DNA from 2 places in the Roseateles sp. SL47 genome. Region 1 is predicted to be linked to the other one. Evidence: riboswitches for the same ligand, from Rfam matches in the RefSeq annotation. Region 1 holds a riboswitch; the other holds the start of a gene.

Region 1 (11,501 bases):
GGGCGGACCTGTATTACGGGCTGCATGTACTGCCGATCCGTGTGCCGGCGCTGAGGGACCGCATTGAAGACATCGAGGCGGTGGCGGAAGTGTTGCTGGAAGATCTGTCACGCCGGGGCGGGCTGCCGCCCAAGTCGCTCGGCGCGTCGGCCCTGGCGGCCTTGCAGCGGCGGCGTTGGCCGGGGAATGTCCGCGAATTGAGGGATGTGCTGGAGCAGGCCTTCCTGGCGGGCAGCAACCCGGTGCTGACGGCGTCGGATCTGGCGCCGCTGCTGGCCACTGCGTGGTCGGAGACATCCGCTCGGGGATCGGCTCAGCCACAGGTTCAGGCGCAGGTCCAGCCGCATGGGCACCCTGCGGCTGGGACTTCGCCGGGCGCAGGGCATGCCGGTGCGCTGACGTCAGCGGAGCCCGGGGGGCAACTGCTCTCAAGGGCGCCTCACAGGGATTCAGCGCTGCGGCCCGACGGCTGGCCCACCGGCCTCGCGGCAGGATTTTCTGCAGCCCTGCCGGGCGCGGAGGCCCGGCCCGAGGGTGCTGACGAGCCCCTACCTTTGCCGACCCTGTCGGCCCGCAAGGCGCAATTGGAGCGCGAAGCGATCGCCAATGCGCTTCGCCGCACCAAAGGCAATCGCGTAGCGGCCGCCCGACTGCTGGCGATCTCCCGGGCGACGCTCTACGAAAAACTGGCCCGCTGGCCGGAGCTGGGCAGACGGACGGAGTGACGGAAGGACCGCCTGCAATCAGTCGTTGAGCTGAGGCAGGTCCAGCCAGCGTGCCAGGCGGCGACGCAGCGTCAGGAAATCCAGCGGCTTGGTCAGATGTTCATCCATGCCGGCCTTGAGGCTGTCCGCCACGTCGCTGTCCAGCGCATGGGCGGTCAGGGCCAGGATGGGGAACCGGGGCAGCCGCCCCTGCGCCTGCTGTTCCCGCAACCGGCGCGCACATTCCAGACCATCCATGCCCGGCATCTGGATGTCCATCAGCACCAGGCTGGGGGCGTCCCGTTCACACAGGTCCAGGGCTTCCTGGCCATTTCGGGCCAATTGCGTCTTCAGGCCCATCAGCGCCAGGAATTCCAGCGCCACCACCTGATTGATCGGGTTGTCTTCCACAAGCAACACAAAGCTTTCGCCAGGTTCGGGGCGCTGGCCGGAGGTGGCGCCATCGGTGGCAGGACCTGGCACCGAGCTGGGGGAAGTGGAGGCGTCAGACGACATCAAGACCAGGGTGGTCTCGGGAAGCTGATGGCCGTCTTGTCTATCCATGTGTTGTTGCCCCTGTCATCGTTGACTTGGGGTAATCCCTGGTAAGTGGTGCCGAGTTGCTGCACTGCGGCGACCGGGTCTCATTGTTGCCTCAGCCCCACCAGAGTAGCAAGTCCGTCACGGCCCATGCTTGTCGGGCCTTGACAACCGTAACCAGACCATGGGGCATCAGCCGCAGGTTTTCAATTGATTACCAAATCATGCGCCAAGGCGCCACAGGCCCCGCCAAGGAGGGCGGCTCGCGCCCCCCCAACGGGCGATCCTCAGGTCGAAGCACCGACTTGATCAAGGCCAATTCCGCTGCTGTCAGTTCCTGTCAGTACCCCTCCCTAGAATGTTTGGCCTCTGCCCTCATTGAGCCTGCCCACAGCATGTCTGATTCCGACATCCGCATTCGCGGCGCCCGCCAGCACAACCTGAAGAACCTTGACCTGGACCTCCGGACGGGGGAACTGACGGTGGTGACCGGGCCCAGTGGTTCGGGCAAATCCAGCCTGGTGTTCGATACCTTGTATGCCGAAGGGCAGCGGCGTTATGTGGAGACGTTCTCCGCCTATGCACGGCAGTTCCTGGACCGGATGGACCGTCCGGCGGTGGACAAGGTGGAAGGCGTGCCGCCGGCCATTGCCATCGACCAGACCAACCCGGTGCGGACCAGCCGGTCGACCGTGGGGACGATGACGGAGCTGAACGACCACCTCAAGCTCCTGTTTGCGCGCGGCGCCGAACTGTTCGACCGCGACACCGCGCTGCCGGTGCGCCACGACACGCCGCAGACGATTTATGCCGACCTGCTGGACCGCACCCGGGACCACGACCCCCGCCTGGTGCTGACCTTCCCGGTGGAGCTGCCGGAATCGGTGAGCCCGGAAGAGGTGCAGCAATGGCTGTCGGCCTCCGGCTTCACGCGGGTGCAGGCGGAGCGCGTGAAAGACGGACGCAAGGTGCTGGATGTGGTCGCGGACCGTTTCCGCGTCCAGGGCGTGGAGCAGGCGCGGGCGCTGGAAGCCATCGAGCTGGGCCTGAAGCGGGGCAGCGGCCGCCTGTCGGTGTATGTGCTGCCAGCGGGAGAGGGCGCCGAGCCGGTGTTGTGGCGTTATTCCACCGGCCTGCACTGCCCGGAGAGCGACATCCGTTATGCGGACCCGCAACCGGCGCTGTTCTCCTTCAATTCCGCCATGGGCGCCTGCGACAGCTGCCGTGGCTTTGGCCGCGTGATCGGCGTGGACCTGGGCCTGGTGATTCCAGACGAGCGCAAGACCCTGCGCGGTGGTGCCATCAAGCCGATGCAGACACCGGCCTGGAAGGAATGCCAGGACGATCTGCTGAAGTACGCCGGTGAAGCGGGCATTCCGCGTGACACCGCCTGGAATCAGATGACCCAGGCCCAGCGGGACTGGGTGATCGAAGGCAGCCCGAACTGGAACGGCAACTGGAACAAGCAGTGGTACGGGGTGCGCCGCTTCTTCGACTATTTGGAGAGCAAGGCCTACAAGATGCACATCCGTGTGCTGCTGAGCAAATATCGCAGCTACACGGAATGCCCCACCTGCCGAGGTGCGCGTCTCAAGACCGAAGCCATGCTCTGGCGCATCGGCTCCAAGACCCTGGCCGATGCGGCCCTGTCGCCGGAGACCGAAGGAGGCACCACCTACCATCGCTTCATGCCAGAGGGCGTGCGCTGGACGCAGGAGCAACTGCAGCAATTGCCCGGCCTGTCGGTGCATGACCTGATGCTGCTGCCCATCCACCGGCTGCGCCATTTCATGGACCATCTGCAGCTGCCCGGCACGCTGCTGGACGAGGCCCTGAAGCTGCTGATGGATGAAATCCGCAACCGCCTGAAATACCTGGTGGATGTCGGCATCGGTTACCTGACCCTGGACCGCCAGAGCCGCACGCTCTCCGGCGGAGAGGTGCAGCGGATCAACCTCACCACGGCCCTGGGCACCTCGCTGGTCAATACGCTGTTTGTGCTGGACGAGCCCAGCATCGGCCTGCATCCGCGCGACATGAGCCGCATCGTCGAAGCCATGGGCCGACTGCGGGACGCGGGCAACACGCTGGTGGTGGTGGAACACGACCCGGCGGTGATGCTGGCCGCCGACCGGCTGATCGACATGGGCCCGGGCCCCGGCCAGCAGGGCGGGCAGATCGTCTTCGACGGGACGCCCGAGGAAATCCGCTCGGCCGACACCTTGACCGGTGCCTACCTGGGCGCTCGCAAGCAGGTGGGCATGGGCCTGAAGCGGGTGGTGGACGAGCACACACCCCGTCTGATTCTGGAAGGCGCACGCGAGCACAACCTCCGCAACGTGGATGTCGACTTCCCGCTGCAGCGCATGGTGACGGTGACCGGCGTCTCCGGCTCCGGCAAGAGCACGCTGATGCAGGACGTGCTGTATCCGGCCCTGGCGCGCTGGTTCGGCCAGGCCACCGAAACGCCGGGCGCGCATGACCGGCTGCTGGGCGCCGACTGGCTGGCCGATGCGGTGTTTGTGGATCAGTCGCCCATCGGCAAGACGGCGCGGTCCAACCCCGCCAGCTATGTGGGGGTGTTCGACGAAATCCGCAAGCGCTTTGCCGATGCGCCGCTGTCCAAGGAGCGCAGCTACGGCGCCGGCATGTTCAGCTTCAATGCGGGTGATGGCCGTTGTCCGACCTGCGGCGGCTCGGGCTTCGAGCATGTGGAGATGCAGTTCCTGTCGGACGTCTACCTCCGCTGCCCGGATTGCGATGGCAAGCGCTTCCGCGCTGAAATCCTGGAAGTGAAGCTGGAGCGTGCCGGGCGTCAACTCAGCGTGTCCGATGTGCTGGACCTGACCGTGGCCGAAGCGCTGGCGGTCTTTAAGGACGACCGCGAAGTCGTCAACAAACTGCAGCCGCTGTCGGATGTGGGCCTGGACTATCTGACCCTGGGGCAGCCCGTCCCGACGCTCTCCGGCGGCGAGGCGCAACGGCTCAAGCTGGCCGGGTTCCTGGCCGAAGCAGCATCCCGTCCGCGTCAGGCCACCGCCACCAAGGGCACGCTGTTCCTGTTCGACGAGCCGACCACCGGCCTGCACTTCGACGACATTGCCAAGCTCATGCGGGCCATGCGCAAGCTGCTGCAGGCCGGGCATTCGCTGATCCTGATCGAGCACAACCTCGACGTCATCCGGGCCTCCGACTGGGTCATCGACCTGGGACCGGAAGGCGGTGAAGGCGGCGGGCATGTGGTGGCCGTGGGGACCCCGGAGCATCTCAAGGACCATCCCACCTCCCACACCGCCAAGGCGCTGCGCGAATACGCGCTGGACATGGACCGTGCGCCGGTGGCGGTGGCCGAGGAAGGCCGGCCGCTGCAGTCGTTGGTCCGCCAGCGTCGCAAGGCAGATGAAGCGATCCGCATCGTCAATGCGCGAGAACACAACCTGAAGTCGGTGGACGTGAGCATCCCGCGCGGACGCTTCAATGTCATTACCGGTGTGTCCGGATCGGGCAAGAGCACGCTGGCCTTCGACATCCTCTTTAATGAAGGTCAGCGCCGCTATCTTGAATCGCTCAATGCTTATGCCCGTTCCATCGTGCAACCGGCGGGTCGGCCGGAAGTGGATGCGGTGTGGGGTATTCCGCCGACGGTGGCGATTGAACAGCGACTCTCCCGTGGCGGACGCAAGAGCACGGTGGCCACGACCACCGAGGTCTGGCACTTCCTGCGCCTGCTCTACGTGAAGCTGGGCGTGCAGCATTGCGCCAAGGACGGCACGCCGGTGCGGCCGCAAAGCGTGGAGGCCATCGCTGCGCAGTTGATGCGTGAATACAAAGGCCGCCATGTGGGCCTGCTGGCGCCGCTGGTGGTCAACCGCAAGGGCATCTATACCGATCTGGCCAAGTGGGCCAAGGGCCGGGGCCATACCCACCTGCGGGTGGATGGTGAATTCCTGCCGACCAGCCCCTGGCCGCGCCTGGACCGCTTCAAGGAACACACCATCGAGTTGCCGGTCGGTGACATGGTGGTGAGCCCGGAGTCGGAGGCCGAATTGCGTGAAATGCTCGCCAAGGCGCTGGATCAGGGCAAGGGTGTGGTGCACCTGCTGGCGCCGCTGGACGGTCTGCACGACGCCATCCGCAATGCCCGCCCCACCGCCGGCATCGGCGAACTGCGTGTGTTCAGCACCAAGCGGGCCTGCCCGCTGTGTGGCACCAGCTATCCGGAACTGGACCCGCGCCTGTTCAGCTACAACTCCAAACATGGCTGGTGCACCACCTGCGTCGGCACGGGCCTGGCGCTGACGCGGGAGCAGCGCAAGGCGCTGGACGACACCCAGCAGGACAAGGACAACCGGGGCCGTGAGCAGAGCTTCCCTGCTGAGGAGGCCGAAGTGGAGGGTCTGAGCGACCAGCCGTGCCCGGACTGCTGCGGTTCGCGGCTGAATCCGGTGGCCCGTGCGGTGACCTTTGAGGATGAGACGATTGCCACGGTGGCCGGCTGGAGCGTCCACGAGGCCCGGCAATGGGTCTCCAGCCTGGCCTTGACCGGGCGCGATGCGGAGATTGCCCGTGATGTGGTGTCCGAAATCCAGGGCCGGCTGGAGTTTCTGGAAGAGGTCGGCCTGGGTTATCTGACATTGGACCGCGCCGCACCGACCCTGTCGGGCGGCGAAGCGCAGCGCATTCGTCTGGCCGCTCAGCTGGGCAGCAACCTGCAGGGGGTCTGTTATGTGCTGGATGAACCGACCATCGGCCTGCATCCACGGGACAACCAGATCCTGCTGAAGGCGCTGTCCACCCTGGGCGACAAGGGCAACACGCTGGTGGTGGTGGAGCACGACGAAGACACCATCCGTCGGGCTGACCACATCATCGACATCGGCCCCGGCGCCGGCAAGCGCGGCGGCCAGGTGGTGGCGCAAGGCACGGCGGCGGATCTGGCCAGGAACCCCGACTCCCTGACGGGCCGCTTCCTGTCCCACCCCCTGCTGCACCCGTTGCAACCGCGGCGCGAGGTGGATCTGTCGCAGAAGGATCAACCGCGCCTGAAGGTGCTGGACGCCTCGCTGCACAACCTGCGCTCGGTGACGGTGGAGGTGCCGCTGCATCGGCTGGTGGCGATTACCGGGGTGTCCGGCTCCGGCAAGAGCACGCTGGCGCGGGATGTGCTGCTGGCCAACATGGCGGCGGCGGTGCCGCTGCGCAAGGCGCCGTCGCGCTGGCAGGGCTGCGCCGGCATCGAGGGCCATCAGCAGGTGGATCGTGTGCTGGAAGTGGACCAGACACCCATTGGCAAGACCCCGCGCAGTTGCCCGGCCACCTATGTGGGCTTTTGGGACGCCATCCGTCGCCTGTTTGCGGAAACGCTGGAGGCGAAGGCGCGTGGTTATGGCCCGGGCCGGTTCAGCTTCAACACCGGCGAAGGTCGTTGCCCGGCCTGCGAAGGGCAGGGCATGCGCACGATTGCCATGAGCTTCCTGCCGGACGTGAAGGTGCTCTGCGATCAATGCCACGGCCAGCGCTTCAATCCTGAAACCCTGGCGGTGAGCTGGCGTGGCAAGAGCATCGGCGAAGTGCTGCAGATGGAAGTTGATGAGGCGGTGGAGTTCTTTGCCGCCATGACCAACATCTCCCACCCGCTCAAGCTGCTGCAGGACGTGGGGCTGGGGTATCTCACGCTGGGGCAGCCGAGCCCGACCCTCTCCGGGGGCGAGGCACAGCGGATCAAGCTGGTGTCCGAGCTGGTGAAGGTGCGGGATGACGTCACGCGGCGCGGGCAAAAGGCGCCTCACACCCTGTACGTGCTGGACGAACCCACGGTGGGCCTGCACATGGCCGATGTGGAGAAGCTGATCCGCGTGCTGCACCGGTTGGTGAACGGGGGCCACAGCGTGGTGGTGATCGAGCACGATCTGGACGTGATTGCGGAAGCCGACTGGGTGCTGGACCTGGGCCCTGAAGGTGGATCCGCCGGGGGGCAGGTCGTGGCGCAGGGCCAGCCGGAGACGCTGGTGGCGCAGGGCACACACACCGGGAAGGCCCTGGCGCCGGTGCTGGCTCGTTCATGATGGGCTGACGCCCGCCGGGCCGGATGGCCGGAGGGCGAGGGCGACCGGGACCGGTTGTCCTCCTGCCCCCAACGCGATGCGGACTCATCGCCTCCCTCGGTCAGGACGAAGGGAGGCGTATTTTTTTGGCATGGCCAACGTTCTGGGAAGAACCTTTTTTACCTTGATGCGGGTCAGCGCCTGGTGTCCGGGCGCTCGCTGGATGTCAGAAGACCCGCTTGGATGTCTCCCGAAAATCGCGGTGATCAATGGCCTCCATGTGCCATATCGGGGGCGATCAGCCTTCCCTAAAGTTTTCACGCATGTCGTCCGGAGGTGCAAACCAGACGGTCGACCCAGGGCAAAACCGGCGTGAGCCGGTGACGCAAAGCTTCCGGTCTCCGAATTCACCTGTGCCAGGTGGCATGCGCCGTGCAAGACAGCGGCGCTGAGAGATAGCGGGGTTGCCCATCGCTGGTCGATGGAGCGCCTGATCGCGGCTGAATCAGCGGCCGATGAGGCTTTGCGCGTCCTGGATGGAATCCACCAACCAGCGCGTGAGCCATGAACCGACTTCAATTCCGGATTGTTTTCAACCTGCGGCGCGGCCAGTTCATGGCAGCGGCGGAGACGGTGCGCAGCCAGAGCAAGGCCACGGGCCAGAGTGACGGCCCGGCGCGAAGAGCATTCAAAGGTAGCGAGCCAAAGGCGCCTGCCGGCTGCGGGCCGCCCGCGTTGATTCCCGTGGCCGCAGCGGTGGCCATCGGTGCGGTGGTGGCCCTGTTGGCGTCGTCGCCGGCCCATGCGGGCTGGCAGGACTGGGCGCAACAGCGGGCCGTACACCCAGCACAACATCGACCTGAAGCGCCAGCCGCTGCGCAGCCCCTTTTGCAGATCAAGGCGGATGCTTCAGCGCCCAGGCAGCAGCAGCCGACGGTGTTGACGGCGCCTAACGGCATCCCCTTGGTCAATATTCAGACCCCCAGCAGTGCGGGTGTCTCGCGCAATACCTACAGCCAGTTCGATGTCAGCGGGCAGGGCGTGATCCTCAACAACGCCCGCACGGAGACCTCCACCCAATTGGGCGGCTGGGTGGCGGGCAACCCCTGGATGGCCAAAGGCGAAGCGCGGGTCATCCTCAATGAGGTCCACAGCGGCGCGCCGAGCCATCTCCAGGGCTTTGTCGAGGTGGCGGGGCGGCGGGCCGAGGTGATCGTGGCCAACCCGGCGGGAATCCAGGTGGACGGCGGCGGGTTCATCAACGCCAGCGGTGCCACCTTGACCACCGGTGTCCCTCGCTGGGACGCCGCCGGACAGGTGAGCGGCTTTGCCGTGCAGGGCGGTTCGATCCGCATCGACGGTGCAGGGTTGGATGCCCGCCAGACCGACTACACCGCGCTGCTGGCACGCGCGGTCGAGCTCAATGCAGGGCTCTGGGCGCAGGAGGCAAGGATTCAGACCGGCACACAGCTGATGTCAGCGGCGTCGGCCGGTGCCGGATCGGGCGGTGGCGATGCGCTGGCACCCGCCGGAGAGCGGCCGCGTTATGCACTGGACAGCTCATCGCTCGGCGGCATCTATGCGCAGCGAATCACCTTGGTCGGGACCGAAGCCGGGTTGGGCGTTCGGCAGGCCGGGCAGATGGTGGCCGGGCAACTGACCCTGCAAGCGGATGGGTGGTTGGAGAACAGCGGCACCGTGTATGCCCAAGGCGCAGGGGTCGATGCGGCCAATGCTGCCAATGCGGCCAATGTGTCCGATGCTTCTCCGTCCTTGTGGGTGGGGTCCGGCCAAGGGGTGCGCAATGCGGGGTGGCTGGCCGCCCAAGGCTCGGCGCTGCTGAGTGCCCCGCGATTGGAGGGCTCTGCGAGCAGTGTCACTGCAGCCGGCGTGTCGTCGGATGGACAGCTCGGCAAGGGGCCGGCGACGTTAACGCTGTCCGCCACGGAGTCGATGCAGCAAGCGGGGCTGCTGGTGGCACCGTCGCGGTTGGACCTTCAGGCGCCGCAGACGCACCTCAACGGCGCTCAAGCCCAGGCTGAATCCGTGCAGATCAGCGGCTCGGATCTCTCTGCACGCGGCGCAAGCCTGGTGGCCGGGGAGCAGATCGGCTTGTCAGCGCGGGCAACGCTCGACTTGAGCCAGGCCCAGTTGCAGGTGGGCTCGCTGCAAGGGACGGATGACGGGGCCAGACGTGATGCCACTGGTGCCGTTGGTGCCGTTGGTGCCGCTGGTACCGGCAAAGGCCATGCCACGCTGAGCGGCCAGGTCGTGACCCTGGATGGCGCCATCCTGTCCGCCGCAGGCGGGTTGCAACTGCAGGCCAACGGAAGGCTCTCGGCCAGCCGCGCGGTGATGTCCGCCGACACGCTGGATGTTTCCGCTGGAGAGGCGGACCTGCATGGCGCAGAACTCTTGCAGTTGGGAACCACAACACAGCGTCTGCTGGTCGATGGCGCGTTGAACGTCGATGCTGCCCGCATCGCCACTCGTGCAGAGAACTTCAGCGTCGCCGGTGACACCTTGAGCGGTCGCGGTGCACGTGTCGAGCATGCCGGTAGCGGCACCTTGTCCTTGGCTGGACAGGCGCTGCACCTTGAAAGCGCGCTGGTGCAGACGGGCGGAGCCTTTCAGATGCGCAGCCATCAGGCCTTCCTGGATCACGCCAGTGTGCAGGCGCAGTCCCTCGACTGGCAGACCGGGCTGCTTTCACATCGAAGCGCCGTCACTCAACTGGCGGGCCTCACTGCCTCGCAGATCGTGGCGGACGGGGCCGTGGACAACCAGGGCGGCCGCATCGAAGCCAACGGCGCGTTGATGCTGCAGGCAGACAGCATCAGCAACCGTGGTGGGCGTGTGGCCACCCTTGGTGACTTGAGGCTGGACGCGGATCGTGTGGTCAATCGGCAGGGGCAGTTGCTCAGCCGTGGCCATCTGCTCCTGGGAGGGACGGGCACCCGGGGCGCGTCCAGCACCTTGGACAACACCGGGGGACAGGTGGCGGCGGAGGATGTCTCCGTGCACATCGCCGATGCACTCAATGAAGGGGGCCTGCTGTCGGCCCGCCGTGAGGCCGTCCTGGCGGTGGGGACCTGGCACAACGCCGATGGGCGAGTGGACGCTGGGGCGCTGCATCTGCAAGCGTCACGCCTGGAGGGCGCAGGCAGCCTCTATGCGCGGGGCAACGCCGCCTTGACTGCGGGCGTGATTCACACGGCCGGTGTGCTGGCCGCGGCCGGTGAGTTGACTGTGCAGGCCGGCGTGTTGACCAACTCCGGCTTGGTGGCGGCGGGGCTGCGAGAGGACGGATCCCAGCATGACGCCGGGCACCTGTCCATCGGCACTGGGGAACTGAACAACAGCGGCGCTGTTCAAAGCGGCGGTCTGTTGAATGTCGCCGTTGATCGGCAGTTCATTCACAGCGGGGTTCTGTACGCCGGAGGCTCCGCCGAGGTGCATGCCGGGCAACTGGTCAACGCGGGTTCCATCGCGGCGCAAGGTGATCTCCAGGTGATGGTGGATCAGGTCAGCGGCGGCGGTGCGTTGGCGGCTGGCCTCAGGCAAGACAACACACTGGCGACACAGGGAGACCTTTCGCTGGCCGCGACGCAGTCCGCCCAGTTCCATGGGGCGGTCACGGCGGCCGGCGGGCTGGCGTTGGCGGCACCGACCCTTCAACTGCAGGACGCGCAGATCCTGGGGAGGTCGGTGTCGCTGTCTGCGAGTGGGGGTGATCTTTCTCTCGATCGTGCCGTGGTGGTGGCCGTGGGGGCGCCAGAGGCGCGCAACGGCGGATATGCGCTGGTATTGCAATCCCAAGGCGACGTCGTGACCTCACGCGCCCAGATCAGCGCGCCAGCGCTGTCCGTGGCCGGACGTGACTGGATGAATGCGGAGGGCAAGGTGGCTCAGACCGCATCAACCGGGTCGATGGCTGTCTCCTTGTCGGGCGATCTGAACAACCAGGGCGGTGTCATCGCATCGGTGGCGCCGCATCTGTCGCTCCAGGCGGGTGTGGTGAACAACGACGCGGGGCGCATCGTGCAGGCAGGCGGCAAGCTGCAGCTTCGCGCTCATGAGTGGTTCGGTGCTCAGGGGCAGGTGCTGGCTGCTGGGGCCTTGCTCTGGCAGGTCGACAACACCCTGACGCTCACAGGGGCCCACACGCAAGCCGAACGGGTTCAACTTGAAGCGGGCGACCTCAGGCATGACG
Region 2 (11,501 bases), 1.6 Mb from region 1:
CTCCCGTCACCGTCACCGCCGTGTCCGGAAAGATGGCCGACGCGTGGAACAACGCGCCGTGGTGTTTACGGCAATCCAGGCAATGGCAAAGGCCCACCCGGTAGGGCTGCCCGGTGGCCACCACCTGGACATCTCCACACAGACAACTTCCCGTGAATCGGTCCATGCCAGTCTCCTGAAATCGAGGCCAACACCTTGGCGGCGCCGACCTTGTTGATTCTGAACGACCCTTCCCAGGCTCCGGCACCGAGCCCCATCAAGAGGCCGCCAAGCACCGGCGCACGCTCAGCCGCCGCTCACCAGGTGCCTCGCAATCAACGGTGCCACCCCATCGGCCCGGGAATGGCAGAACGAGTGATCCCCATCCTCCACCACGTGCAGCGCTGAGCGCGGTAGCACGCCGCTCAACCACTGCCCCACGGCGACCGGGCTGATCGGGTCCGCGCCTCCCCAGAGCAACAGGGTGGGAATCTGGATGGAGGCGAGGGCGGGCGTCAGATCGCCGTCATACCTGGCAAACAGATGAGAGGGGTTGCCGGGATCAAGTTGGGCGCGCGCAGGACGCCAATCCCGTGCCCCATGGCGCTGCACGTCAATGCCTCCGGAGAGCGCGGCCAACACCAGATGGGTGATCAGATGCGGCCGGTCCCGTGCGACCTTCAGCGCCACTTTCAGCGCGACCACGCCCCCCATCGACTGCGCCACCAAGGCCGTGGGTTCCGTGATCCGCTCACTGAGCTGTGCGACAAGATCGTCCAGCGACGACACCGCGGGGTCCACCGGCGTGGGGCCGAGGCCGGGCCAGCCCAGATGTTCCGTGATCGCCTCTGGCACCTGCATCGCCGCCGCCACAGGCTTCCAGAACTCGGTGTTTCCGGACGCGCCCGGAAGGAACTTGATTTTCGGAAATGTCGCCATGAACAGCATGCTACTTCGCCGCCGGAAAGTGACTAGGATGGCCGCATCGATTCAACCGAGGACATTCATGGGTTCCGCATTGAAGGTGGCTGCGATTCCGGGTGACGGCATCGGCAAGGAAGTGATGCCCGAGGGCTTGCGGGTGGTGAACGCCGCCGCCAGGCGCTTTGGCATCGAGTTGCAGTTCGAACATATCGACTGGGCCAGTTGCGACTACTACGCGCACACCGGCGCCATGATGCCGCCCGACTGGAAAGCGCAGCTCCAGCCCATGGACGCCATCTTCTTCGGCGCTGTGGGGTGGCCGGCCGTGGTGCCCGATCACATCTCGCTGTGGGGCTCCCTGCTGAAGTTCCGCCGTGAATTCGATCAATACATCAACCTGCGGCCGGTACGCCTGTTTGAAGGCGTGCCGTGCCCACTTGCCAACCGCAAGCCAGGAGACATCGACTACCTGGTGGTCCGCGAGAACACGGAAGGTGAATACACCAATCTGGGCGGCGTGATGTTTGAAGGGACGGATCGCGAAATCGTGATTCAGGAGTCCGTCTACTCCCGCTTCGGCGCCGACCGCGTCTTGAAATACGCCTTTGACCTGGCCGCTTCAAGACAACGCAAGCACCTCACGGTGGCGACCAAGAGCAATGGCATTGCCATCTCCATGCCCTGGTGGGACGGACGTGCCGATGCCATGAGCCAGGCCTATCCAACGGTGACGGTCGACAAGCAGCACATCGACATCCTGAGTGCCCGCTTCGTGCTGCAGCCCGGCCGTTTTGATGTGGTGGTGGCGTCCAACCTGTTTGGCGACATTCTGTCCGACCTGGGCCCGGCGACCACCGGAACGATTGGCCTGGCGCCGTCCGCCAACCTGAATCCGGAGCGGAAGTTCCCATCGCTCTTCGAGCCGGTTCACGGCTCTGCGCCGGACATCTACGGCAAGGGCATTGCGAACCCGATCGCGATGATCTGGTCCGGCGCCTTGATGCTCGACTTTCTGGGCCATCGTGCAGCGCATGACGCCATTCTTCAGGCCATCGAAGACGTGTTGCGCAACGGGCCGCACACACCGGATCTGGGCGGTACCGCCACCACCCGGGAGGTCGGGCAGGCCATTGAGGCATTGGTGCTGGCCGGGGGTGACACGGGCCGGGCCTGACCCCCTATCAACGGTTGCCGACCGCTGCAGCCGCCCCCGCCGGCCCCACCTGGAGGATCAGCTCCCAGCCGCTTCCTGGATCAGCGCCGCCACTTCTCGCGGATGCGACACCATCAGCGCATGGGAGCCGTTCTTCAGCACCACGGTCTTCTTGGACTGCGCACGCTCAGCCATGAAGGCCATGGCCTGGGGGGGAATGTTCAGGTCACCCGTGCCGTAGATGGACCAGCTCGGCACCGTCTTCCAGGCCGGCGCCGGTGCGGCTTCCTTCAATGCTGCGGTCGCGACCGGTCGCTGGGTCGCGGCCATGGCGCGGGCCTGCGCCAGCGGCACATCGGCCGCGAACTGCTTGGGGAACTTGTCCTGCTGCACGTACAGATCTTCACCGCCATCGGGCAGCTTCACCGGTGCGGCCAGGGTCGGTGGCAGGGTCGAACCGGGGAACTTGCCGGTCAGGTCCAGCGCGCTCTCCCCCTGGTCCGGCGCAAAGGCCGCCACATAGACCAGCGCCTTGACGTTGGGCAGACCATTGGCCGCCGCCGTGATCACCGCGCCCCCGTACGAATGCCCCACCAGCACCACCGGGCCGTTGATGGACTTCGCCAGTGCCGCCACATAGGCCCCGTCGCTGGCCACGCCGCGCAGCGGGTTCGCCGCTGCGACCACGGTGTAGCCCTTCTTGGACAGCTCGCCGACGACGCCGTTCCAGCTGGAGGAACCGGCAAACGCGCCATGGACCAGCACGATGGTCGGCTTCGGGTCTGCGGCGACGGCGGCCGTGGCCGCGAGGCTCAGCGTGCTCACGGCGATCAGGCTGTGGAGAAATTTGCGCATGGTGTCTTCTTTCAAAAAGTGGGCCCGCAGGCGTTGCAATGGGGCATGGCCCCTCACGATGCAACGGTAGTGGGTGGCCCGCGTTTTGACGTCTCTCGCTCGGGCCGGTCTCAACCAGCATCCAAGGAGAAAGCCGGGTGTCGCCCAGAAGAGAGGGGGCGGGAAGGCTGGCGGCCATCGTCCCTGCGACTGTCCAGGGCACCACCAGATCGGCTGCGAGAGGCCCCTTCCGTGGCCGGCAACTGCTGAACCGTTTGCCGCGCGACGCGGCCACTGGCATCAGGTGACGAGATCGTGGATGGCCCCCCAGGCCAGCAGCTGCGCCAGCACGGCGCTCAGCGCGAAGTCGGGGTCATGAGCCTGTGCAGCCGCTGCCGCAGCCCCCAAGGGTTCCATGGCCTGGAGTGCCTGGACAAACCGCACCGTTGCTTCCGAAGTCGGCAGCACCAGCACCTCCAGAGGGGCGCGCAGCACCAGCGCGTATTCCGGCAACTCGACCGCCACCTGCTCCAGCATGCCGCTGCCTTGATGGGCGGCCCAGATGGAGACTGCCGCCCAGGGGGCTTCGAACCCATGGACAGAAGGGTGAAGCCGCACGGTGACCCCATTCAAGGCGTCCCCCAGCGCCGCAGCGTTCTGGAACACCGACCGCGCCACCGGCGAGGCGTCCGCCGCGTGATACGCCCGCACGCGCAGCCATTCCAGGCGCGCCACATCCCGTAGATAGGGCACGGACGCGGCGGGCTCGAAGCTCGCCACAAAGTCCGCAAAGCCTGCGCCGTACTCGCAGAGCACCGGTGAGCGCGGGGGGGCGGCGCGCACAAAACGCGCGGCCAGGGTTCGAAAAAAGGCCTCGCCCACCAACGCCTGCACCACGGGAAACGTCTCCGCCAGCCCGTTGATCAGGCTGGCCATCACATTGTTCCGGTAGACCGCCAACCGGGTGGAGACAGCGGACCCGTTTGAGGTGTGCAGCGACGCGGGCCCTGCCTCACGAGGGTCCAGCAGGGCGCGCGCCAAAGGGCCGTGCCATGCTTCTTCGTCGAGGTTCATGACGCCACCTGTTCTTGCGGCACCACCGCTTCGTGGCTGCTGCCACGCAGCAGCCGTTCCGCAAACTTCGCCTCGGCATACAGGGCATCAAAGCTTGGAATGTGATGGTCCCGTTCCAGCAGGGTGGGGACGCTACCGATGCGCGCCACCACATCGCTGAACAAGCGCCACACTGCGGCGTCCACCGGGCTGCCATGGTTGTCGATCAACAGCGGCGCACCGCTAGCGTCCTCACTTCGGGAGAATCCCGCGAGGTGCACTTCTCCCACCGCCGTCAGGGGCAGATCGTTGAGGTAGCGGGTCACATCCCACCCATGGTTGACGCAGGAGACATAGGCATTGCTTATGTCCAGCAGCAGGCCGCAACCGGTGCGCCGGAGAACCTCGGTGAGAAACTGGGCTTCACTCATCGTGGATGCGGACGACGCCAGATACGTGGACGGGTTTTCCAGCAAAAGGCGTCGCCCCAGCCGTTCCTGCGCTTGATCGATGCGATCACACACCCGGTCGAGGGCCGCCGGGTGGTAGGGCAGCGGCAGCAGGTCATTGAAGTACACCCCGCCGTGGTGGGTCCATGCCAGGTGTTCGGAAAACGCGGCAGGCTCATAACGCTTCAACAGCTCGGCCAGTCGGTTCAGGTGGAGCTCATCCAATGCATCCAGCCCACCCAGATTGAGCCCCACACCGTGCAACGACAGGGGATAGTGCTCACGAATGCGGCTCAGGCCGTGATGAAAGGGGCCGCCTGGCACCATGTAGTTCTCGGCATGGACCTCGAAGAAGCCGATGTCAGGCCGTGTGTCCAGCACCTGGTGGACATGCTGCGGCTTGAGCCCGATGCCCGATCGGGCCGGGAGCCGGGAAGGTGTGGCATGCATCTGGCGGCCCCGGCGCTCAGCGCTTCTCGGCCTTGAATGCCATCAACTGGCCGAAGCCGGTGGGGGAGGTCCTGGAGACCGTTTTTTCGCAGGTGCCCTTGGGCACGTAGGACCAGGCATCCGCCTGATGGTCCGTTTGGGAGGTGCCTGCGCAGGTGGTGCCCGCACCAGCGGCGCAATCATTCTTGCCTTTGAGGGCGACACCGAAACACTTCTCTTTGTCTTTGGATTGCGCTGCGGCCGGCAGGGTGGCGAAGGCCGTGGTCAAAGCCAGCGCGAGCGCCGCTGCAGACAGGGGCGTGACAGAACGGTTCATCAGTGAACTCCATGCAGAGGAGAGAGGACGTGAATGTGTGAAGCCGCAGGCCCGCTTGTAGCAGGGCTCGCTGCGGCCGCACGGCCCCATGGGCGGTGCATGCGCGCAGGTCGCGTCCGCGGGTTCCAGCGTCTGTGCGTCGCCGGATGCCAACGGTTCACCGGTGACCCTGCATCACACCCTCCAGGCAGCGCCTTCCGGCGCTGCCCTTCTCCGGATGCAGTTCCATCACTTGGCGTTGATCACCACCGGGATGGACGCCACCGTGCTCTTGCCCACCGAATCCGTCACCGACACCAGGATGGTGTAGTTGCCGGTCACCGGTGTCGGCCAACTGACCGTGGTGGTGCCCATGCCCAGGGCCGTGGTGAACTTGATGCCGGCCTGATTGGCGCTGAAGCCGACACCCATCAGGCTCGCCGTGGCATCGGTGATCAGGATCGTGCCGTTCAGCGGTTTTCCCACCACACCGGTCATCACGGTGCTGAACACGGCAGGGCCGGTGCCGCTGCCCACCACCAGGTTGATCACACCACTGCCGACCACGCCGGTTTTGGTGTCGCGCGCCTGCACAGTGATGGCATAGGTGCCGGCCACTGGCGAGGCCCAGGAGAGAAGGCCGGCACCATTGATGGTCAATCCGGCGGGTGCGCCCGTCAGGCTGAGCGTGTACGGGTTGGCTGCCACCACATGGACCGAAGCACTCCAAGCCGATCCGGTGCGTGCGGCGAGCTGGCCGGTGGCGACCTGCGGTGCCGCCACTGGGTTCACCACTACCGTGTAGGTGCCCTGGGTCCACAGTCCCGTCCGGGTGGAGTCGGCCCGCACACCGAAACGGAAGATGCCCGCCAAGGGCTTGGGCCAATTGACGGTGCCGACATTGGAGCCGGTGGTGGTGGTCAGGGTCATGCCGGCCGGCGCGCCCACCAGGCTGAGCTTGACGGGGTAGCGGTCTGCCGCGCCTACCGCAAAGCTCAGGGCCTTGCCGACGGTGGCGGTCAGGCTGCCGTTGCCGACGATGGGCGGCGGCGGCGGTGTCACGACCACGGTGTACACACCCGTCCCGGTGAGGCCGGTCTTCGCATCCCTGGCAACGACGTTCACCTTGAAGGTACCCGTGACCGGGCTGGGCCAGTTGACCAGCGTGCCCGACAACACCATGCCGGCCGGAGCACCGGTCAGCGAGAGGGTGAACGCATTGGCGCTGGACACCGACGGTGTGAAGCTGATGGCCTGACCGTACGCACCGTTGACGGTGGCGGACGCCACGGTGGGGGCGACCGGCGCCGTGGGCGTCGACGTGGCTCCGGCACTGTTGGTCAGCAGGCTCAGCATCGCGAGCCCGTTGGGCGTCCCCAGTCCGGTGGGGCCGTCATAGCCGGCCTTGGCCGCACAGGTGCTGCAACTGCCATTGGCGCCCTGCACCACGTCCAGGAAGGCGCTCGTGTAGGTGGTGGTGTTGGCCATGGCCTGGTACAGCGTGGCATGCGCTGCGCCGATGGGGCCCTTGCCCGCCTGCGCACGCAGTGCATTGGCCACGGCCGTCAAGCCGGCCCATAGCGGGGTGGAGAGGCTGGTGCCGCCGGTCGTCACCCAGCTCACCTGGCAGAAGGTGCAGGTCGATTGATTGGGAATGATCGCCACGTAATGGCCGGTCGTCGGATCGGCATTCATCGACACATCGGCCACGGAGCGGCGCGTGATGCCGGTGGTGCGCAGCAGGGTTGCGTTCTGATAGCTCGGCAAGGCCACATAGGCGCTGATGCCGCCGCCGGCCAGCGACCAGGCGGTTTCGGTGCGGCTGCCGGTACCGCTGTAGCGCAGGCTGGTACCGCCCACCGCCACGACGTTGGGCGAAGCCGCCGGCCAGTTCACCGCCGTGCCGTTGTCGCCGGTGGCGGCAAAGTAGCTCATGCCGGGGGTCTTGAAGAGAGCGTCCAGGCTGCTGACGTAGCTGCCTTCCGGCGCGCCGAAGCTCATCGACATCACCCCTGGGCCCATGCGGTTGGCCAGTTGGATGGCGCCATTCATCGCTGCCATGCTGGCGTCCGAGGCTTCCACCAGCACGATGCGGGCCAGTGGTGCAATCGCATGCACCCACTGCACATCGAGGGCGATCTCGGTGGCCCACTGGGCGTCGTAGCGCGGGAAGGTGGCCGCCACCGTGCCGCTGGAGGTGCTGGCGACCTGATAGAACTCGCAACCGGGCTGCGTGGTGCTGGGAGCCGCCAGCGGCAGGGCGGCGGTGGTGGCCAGCGTCTTCTTCGTGCAGGCCGGCAGGCCGAACTGGCTGCTGAACGCGGCCAGTTCGTTGAAGGCATACGTGTCGTGGAAGGCATCAACCACATAGACGGTCTGCCCCGCACCCAGCTGCGCGGCTTGCAGGGCGGTCAGCCCGGTCAGGCTGGTGGGGACCGGCGGCAGTCCGTAAGCCGCGCGAATCTGCGCCGGCGTGTAGGTGACGCTGGTGGCAGCGGCAGCCTGCGGAGTCGTTGTCGTGGAGCCAGCGCCCAGGGCGCGCGCTCGTGCGTTGCCGTCTTCCAGTTCCTGGAATGTCAGCGCGCGGGTGTTGATGCCCTGACGCGATGCCGGAATGTCCACCGAACGCGGCTGCATGTAGGCACTGGCCGAACTGCCGTTGCGGTCCACATCGCTCGGGTCGCCTGGCAGCACCGGAGACAGGTGGTAGGTGGGCTGCAACTGCACTTGCGCTGCCAGGCTTGCGGCGCTGCCAGCGTCGGATGCGGCTGCAGCCGCTGGGGTGGCAGACGCCGTGTCGGAACCGCCGCCGCCACAGGCGGTCAAGGCGAGGGTCAGGCAGAAGAGGGCGCTGGCGGCCACCAGGGCGGCGGGGCGGCGAAGAGACCGAGGCGTACGTGGCGTCATGGCGGGTCAAGGAGTGCGCCAGGGCCGCGCAGCCACCCACCGGCCTGCAACGGCAGACCCTTCGGCGGCCCCGCTGCCGTGGCATGGATTGCATGCGGTAGGCCGGAAGCTTTGCGCCCCAGCCTTTCGACTGGTTTGCCCTTGGCGCCTGGCGGAATCGAACCTTTGCCAAAGCGTTAACGAATTGTTTCCACGAGTGCCTCCCGAAAGCAAGGCCGCTGTCCTCCGTCTGAACCGGGTGGCGTGCCCATTCCATCGCTTGTGTGACCTCATGCATGAGTGCATGGGATTGCACCGATGCCGTCAGCTTCGCTTCAGGTTCGTGGAGGCGGCGGCGAGATTGTCATGAGCTGTCTGGGGTGGGGATGACAAACGAAGGGCCTCGCAAACGCGGGAGCTCCGACTCTTTCCATTGGGGGTGAAGGATCGGCCTGATGCGCTCCACGATGGCGCCTCCACCCCTCACTTGGCAAAGACTCACGATGCGCCGCACGTTCTCCTTCCGTCCTGTCCTGGCCGCCTGTCTGTCGGGGCTGCTGTTCTGCAGCGCCGTGCAGGCCACGGCCGATGTGTCAAAGGTGCCTCCCCCCGGCATCTACCGCTTCAAGCTTGGGCAACTCGATGTGACGGCACTGTCCGACGGTACCCATCCCTTCCCGGTCGACACCGTCATGGTGGGCACCACCGACACGGAGATTGGCAAGGCCCTGGATCACGAGTTCCTGGGCCGCCCGCCGGCCGGTTCCATCAATGCCTTCCTGATCCATACCGGCCAGCAGCTGGTGCTGGTGGATGCAGGCGCCGGGGCGCTGTATGGGGACTGTTGCGGTCAGGTGCTGCAGCAGATCCGCGCGGCCGGTTATTCACCGGAGCAGGTGGACGTGGTGCTGCTGACCCATCTGCACAAGGATCATGTCGGCGGCATCACCGCCTCCGGACGCGCGCTCTTTCCCAATGCCGTGATTCGTGCGTCAAAGGCCGATCTGGACTACTGGAGTTCGACCACCGCCAAGGCCAGAGCCCCGGACTTCCTGGCGTCGTTCTTCGATGCGGCGGTGGAGGCCTTGGCCCCGTACAAGGCTGCGGGGCGACTGCGGCCCATCGAAGGCGCCGGCCCGATCGGCGACGACATTGCCGCCATCACATCGCCGGGCCACACCCCCGGCCACCTCAGCTACAGCTTCACCAGTGGTGGCCAGACGCTGGTGGTGATGGGCGACCTGATCCATGTGGCGGCCCTTCAACTGCCACACCCCGAAGTGACGGTGAAGTACGACAGTGACGGCACTGCCGCGCGCCAGTCGCGTGTCACCGAACTGCGGGCGGCGGCGCGCGGGCGGTGGCTGCTTGCCGCCGCCCATGTGTCCTTCCCCGGCCTGGGCCATGTGCGTGAGACCTCCGGCGGGTTTGAATGGGTGCCCGTGAATTTCGAGGCGGCCCCGACGCGGTGACACCCATTCACTTCTTGTCAGTGCGCCCAAGTCTCTTTACCTTTCTTTGAAGCCGCCTGACGCACGCTTAGCGGTCGCCGACGCATGATCTCGGCGACTGTTTTGCGTGCCATGACTTCACTCTTTCTTTCCAATCTAACGAGCCATCAGGCCTTGATGGCCGAACTGCCCGCGCTCGACGGTGTGCTCACGGCGGCGGGCAAGGCCCTGGGCGAACGGCTTCGCCATGGTGGCAAGCTGATGTTCTGCGGCAATGGGGGATCTGCGGCGGACAGCCAGCATCTCGCGGCCGAACTCACCGGCCGCTTCATGAAGGACCGCCGCCCCTTGGCCGGCCTCGCCCTGAGCACCGACAGCTCCGCGCTCACCTGCATCGGCAACGACTACAGCTTTGACGACGTCTTTGCGCGCCAGGTGGTGGCGCTGGGGCGGCCGGGTGATGCCTTGCTGGCCATCTCCACGTCCGGCAATTCCGCCAACGTACTCAAGGCGGTGCAAGCCGCGCGTGAGTTGGGTGTGTTCACCGTGGGCCTGCTGGGCCGGGACGGCGGCCGCCTGCGCGAGGTCTGCGACACCGCCATCGTGGTGCCCAGCCAAGTCACCGCACGCATCCAGGAAGCGCATCTGCTGATCGGTCACACGCTGTGCGGGATGATCGAGATCGAGCTGGGTGTGGCATGACACCGGAGCTCTCGATCCCCGCCCCGGAAGCGCTCGCCGCCTGCCGGGTGCTGGTGGTGGGCGACGTGATGCTGGACCGTTATTGGCACGGCGTGGTGGACCGCATTTCGCCGGAAGCCCCCGTTCCGGTGGTTCGGATGGAGCGGGAGGAAGACCGCCTCGGCGGCGCCGCGAATGTGGCGATGAATGTGAAAACGCTGGGTGCCCAGGCCACGCTGCTGACGGTGACCGGTGAGGACGCGGCGGCGGATGCCCTGCGCCGCCTGCTGTTGCGCAGCGGCGTGGTCCCCCTGCTGCAATCGGATGAGGCGGTGCCCACCATCGTCAAACTGCGGGTCATCGGTCGGGCACAGCAGCTGTTGCGCATCGATGTGGAGCGGCCACCCGCCGCGCCTCTGCTGGACCGCCTGACGCAGACGTTCGCCGAGCAGGTGCAGCACCATGACGTGGTGCTGTTCTCGGACTACGCCAAGGGCGCGCTGGCCCAGGTGGAACAAATGATTGCCCTGGCGCGCGCAGCCGGCAAGCCGGTGCTGGTCGACCCCAAGGGACACGACTTCCGTCGTTATGCTGGCGCCACCGTGATCACGCCCAACCGGGCGGAACTGGCGCAGGTGATTGGACAGTGGCGCGACGAGTCCGACCTGGTGCGCCGGGTGGACGCGCTGCGCAACGAAATCCGCATTCCTTCGATCCTGCTCACCCGGTCGGAAGAGGGCATGACCCTCTTCGAGCCGCAGGCCATCCAGCATGAGCCGGCCCGCGCGCGGGAGGTGTTTGATGTGACCGGTGCCGGCGACACGGTGATTGCCACCCTGGCCGCCCTGATGGCGGCTGGGCAGCCGCTGGGCGAGGCGATGCGGCTGGCCAACAAGGCCGGTGGTATCGTGGTTGGCAAGTTCGGCACTGCCGCCGTGAGTTACGAGGAATTGGCTGCATGAGCGCACCGGCGCTGGAAGACAAACTGATCGATGGCCGCACCCTGCCAGAGGGCGCGCTCCAGCAGGTGCTGGCCCACCTGCCGCGTCCTTGGGTGTTCACCAACGGCGTTTTTGATGTGCTCCACCGGGGTCATGTGGCCTACCTGCATGCGGCACGCCAGCAGGGCGCCAGCCTGATCCTGGCCTTGAATTCCGACGCGTCTGCCCGCGGCCTTGGCAAGGGGCCCGACCGTCCGCTGAACCGCGACCTGGATCGCGCCCTGGTGCTGGCTGGCCTGAGCGCCGTGGATGCCGTGCTGTTCTTCGATGAACCCACCCCGTGCGAATTGCTGTCGCGGGTGCGGCCGGAGATTTATGTGAAGGGCGGTGACTACGACATGGAAA

Evidence for each region. A riboswitch is a leader RNA that binds a small molecule or an ion and turns the genes downstream of it on or off. The one in region 1 is predicted to bind cyclic di-GMP.
Region 2: it holds a riboswitch for cyclic di-GMP, as region 1 does, so the genes downstream of both, OU995_RS01745 (S53 family peptidase) here and OU995_RS08710 (hemagglutinin repeat-containing protein) in region 1, are expected to answer to the same signal.

What each region holds. Positions count from the first base shown of each region.
Region 1 is NZ_CP113068.1:2,007,559-2,019,059, forward strand. It holds gene OU995_RS08695 (sigma 54-interacting transcriptional regulator) at 1-725, shown strand, start outside; gene OU995_RS08700 (response regulator) at 744-1,268, opposite strand; gene uvrA (excinuclease ABC subunit UvrA) at 1,640-7,309, shown strand; cyclic di-GMP riboswitch class I at 7,639-7,760, shown strand; gene OU995_RS08710 (hemagglutinin repeat-containing protein) at 7,853-11,501, shown strand, end outside.
Region 2 is NZ_CP113068.1:421,929-433,429, reverse strand. It holds gene OU995_RS01780 (GFA family protein) at 1-166, opposite strand, end outside; gene OU995_RS01775 (alpha/beta fold hydrolase) at 286-918, opposite strand; gene OU995_RS01770 (tartrate dehydrogenase) at 986-2,077, shown strand; gene OU995_RS01765 (alpha/beta fold hydrolase) at 2,135-2,911, opposite strand; gene OU995_RS01760 (DNA-binding domain-containing protein) at 3,191-3,964, opposite strand; gene OU995_RS01755 (DUF692 domain-containing protein) at 3,961-4,842, opposite strand; gene OU995_RS01750 (DUF2282 domain-containing protein) at 4,859-5,158, opposite strand; gene OU995_RS01745 (S53 family peptidase) at 5,387-8,044, opposite strand; cyclic di-GMP riboswitch class I at 8,105-8,194, opposite strand; gene OU995_RS01740 (MBL fold metallo-hydrolase) at 8,527-9,495, shown strand; gene OU995_RS01735 (D-sedoheptulose-7-phosphate isomerase) at 9,607-10,176, shown strand; gene rfaE1 (D-glycero-beta-D-manno-heptose-7-phosphate kinase) at 10,173-11,117, shown strand; gene OU995_RS01725 (adenylyltransferase/cytidyltransferase family protein) at 11,114-11,501, shown strand, end outside.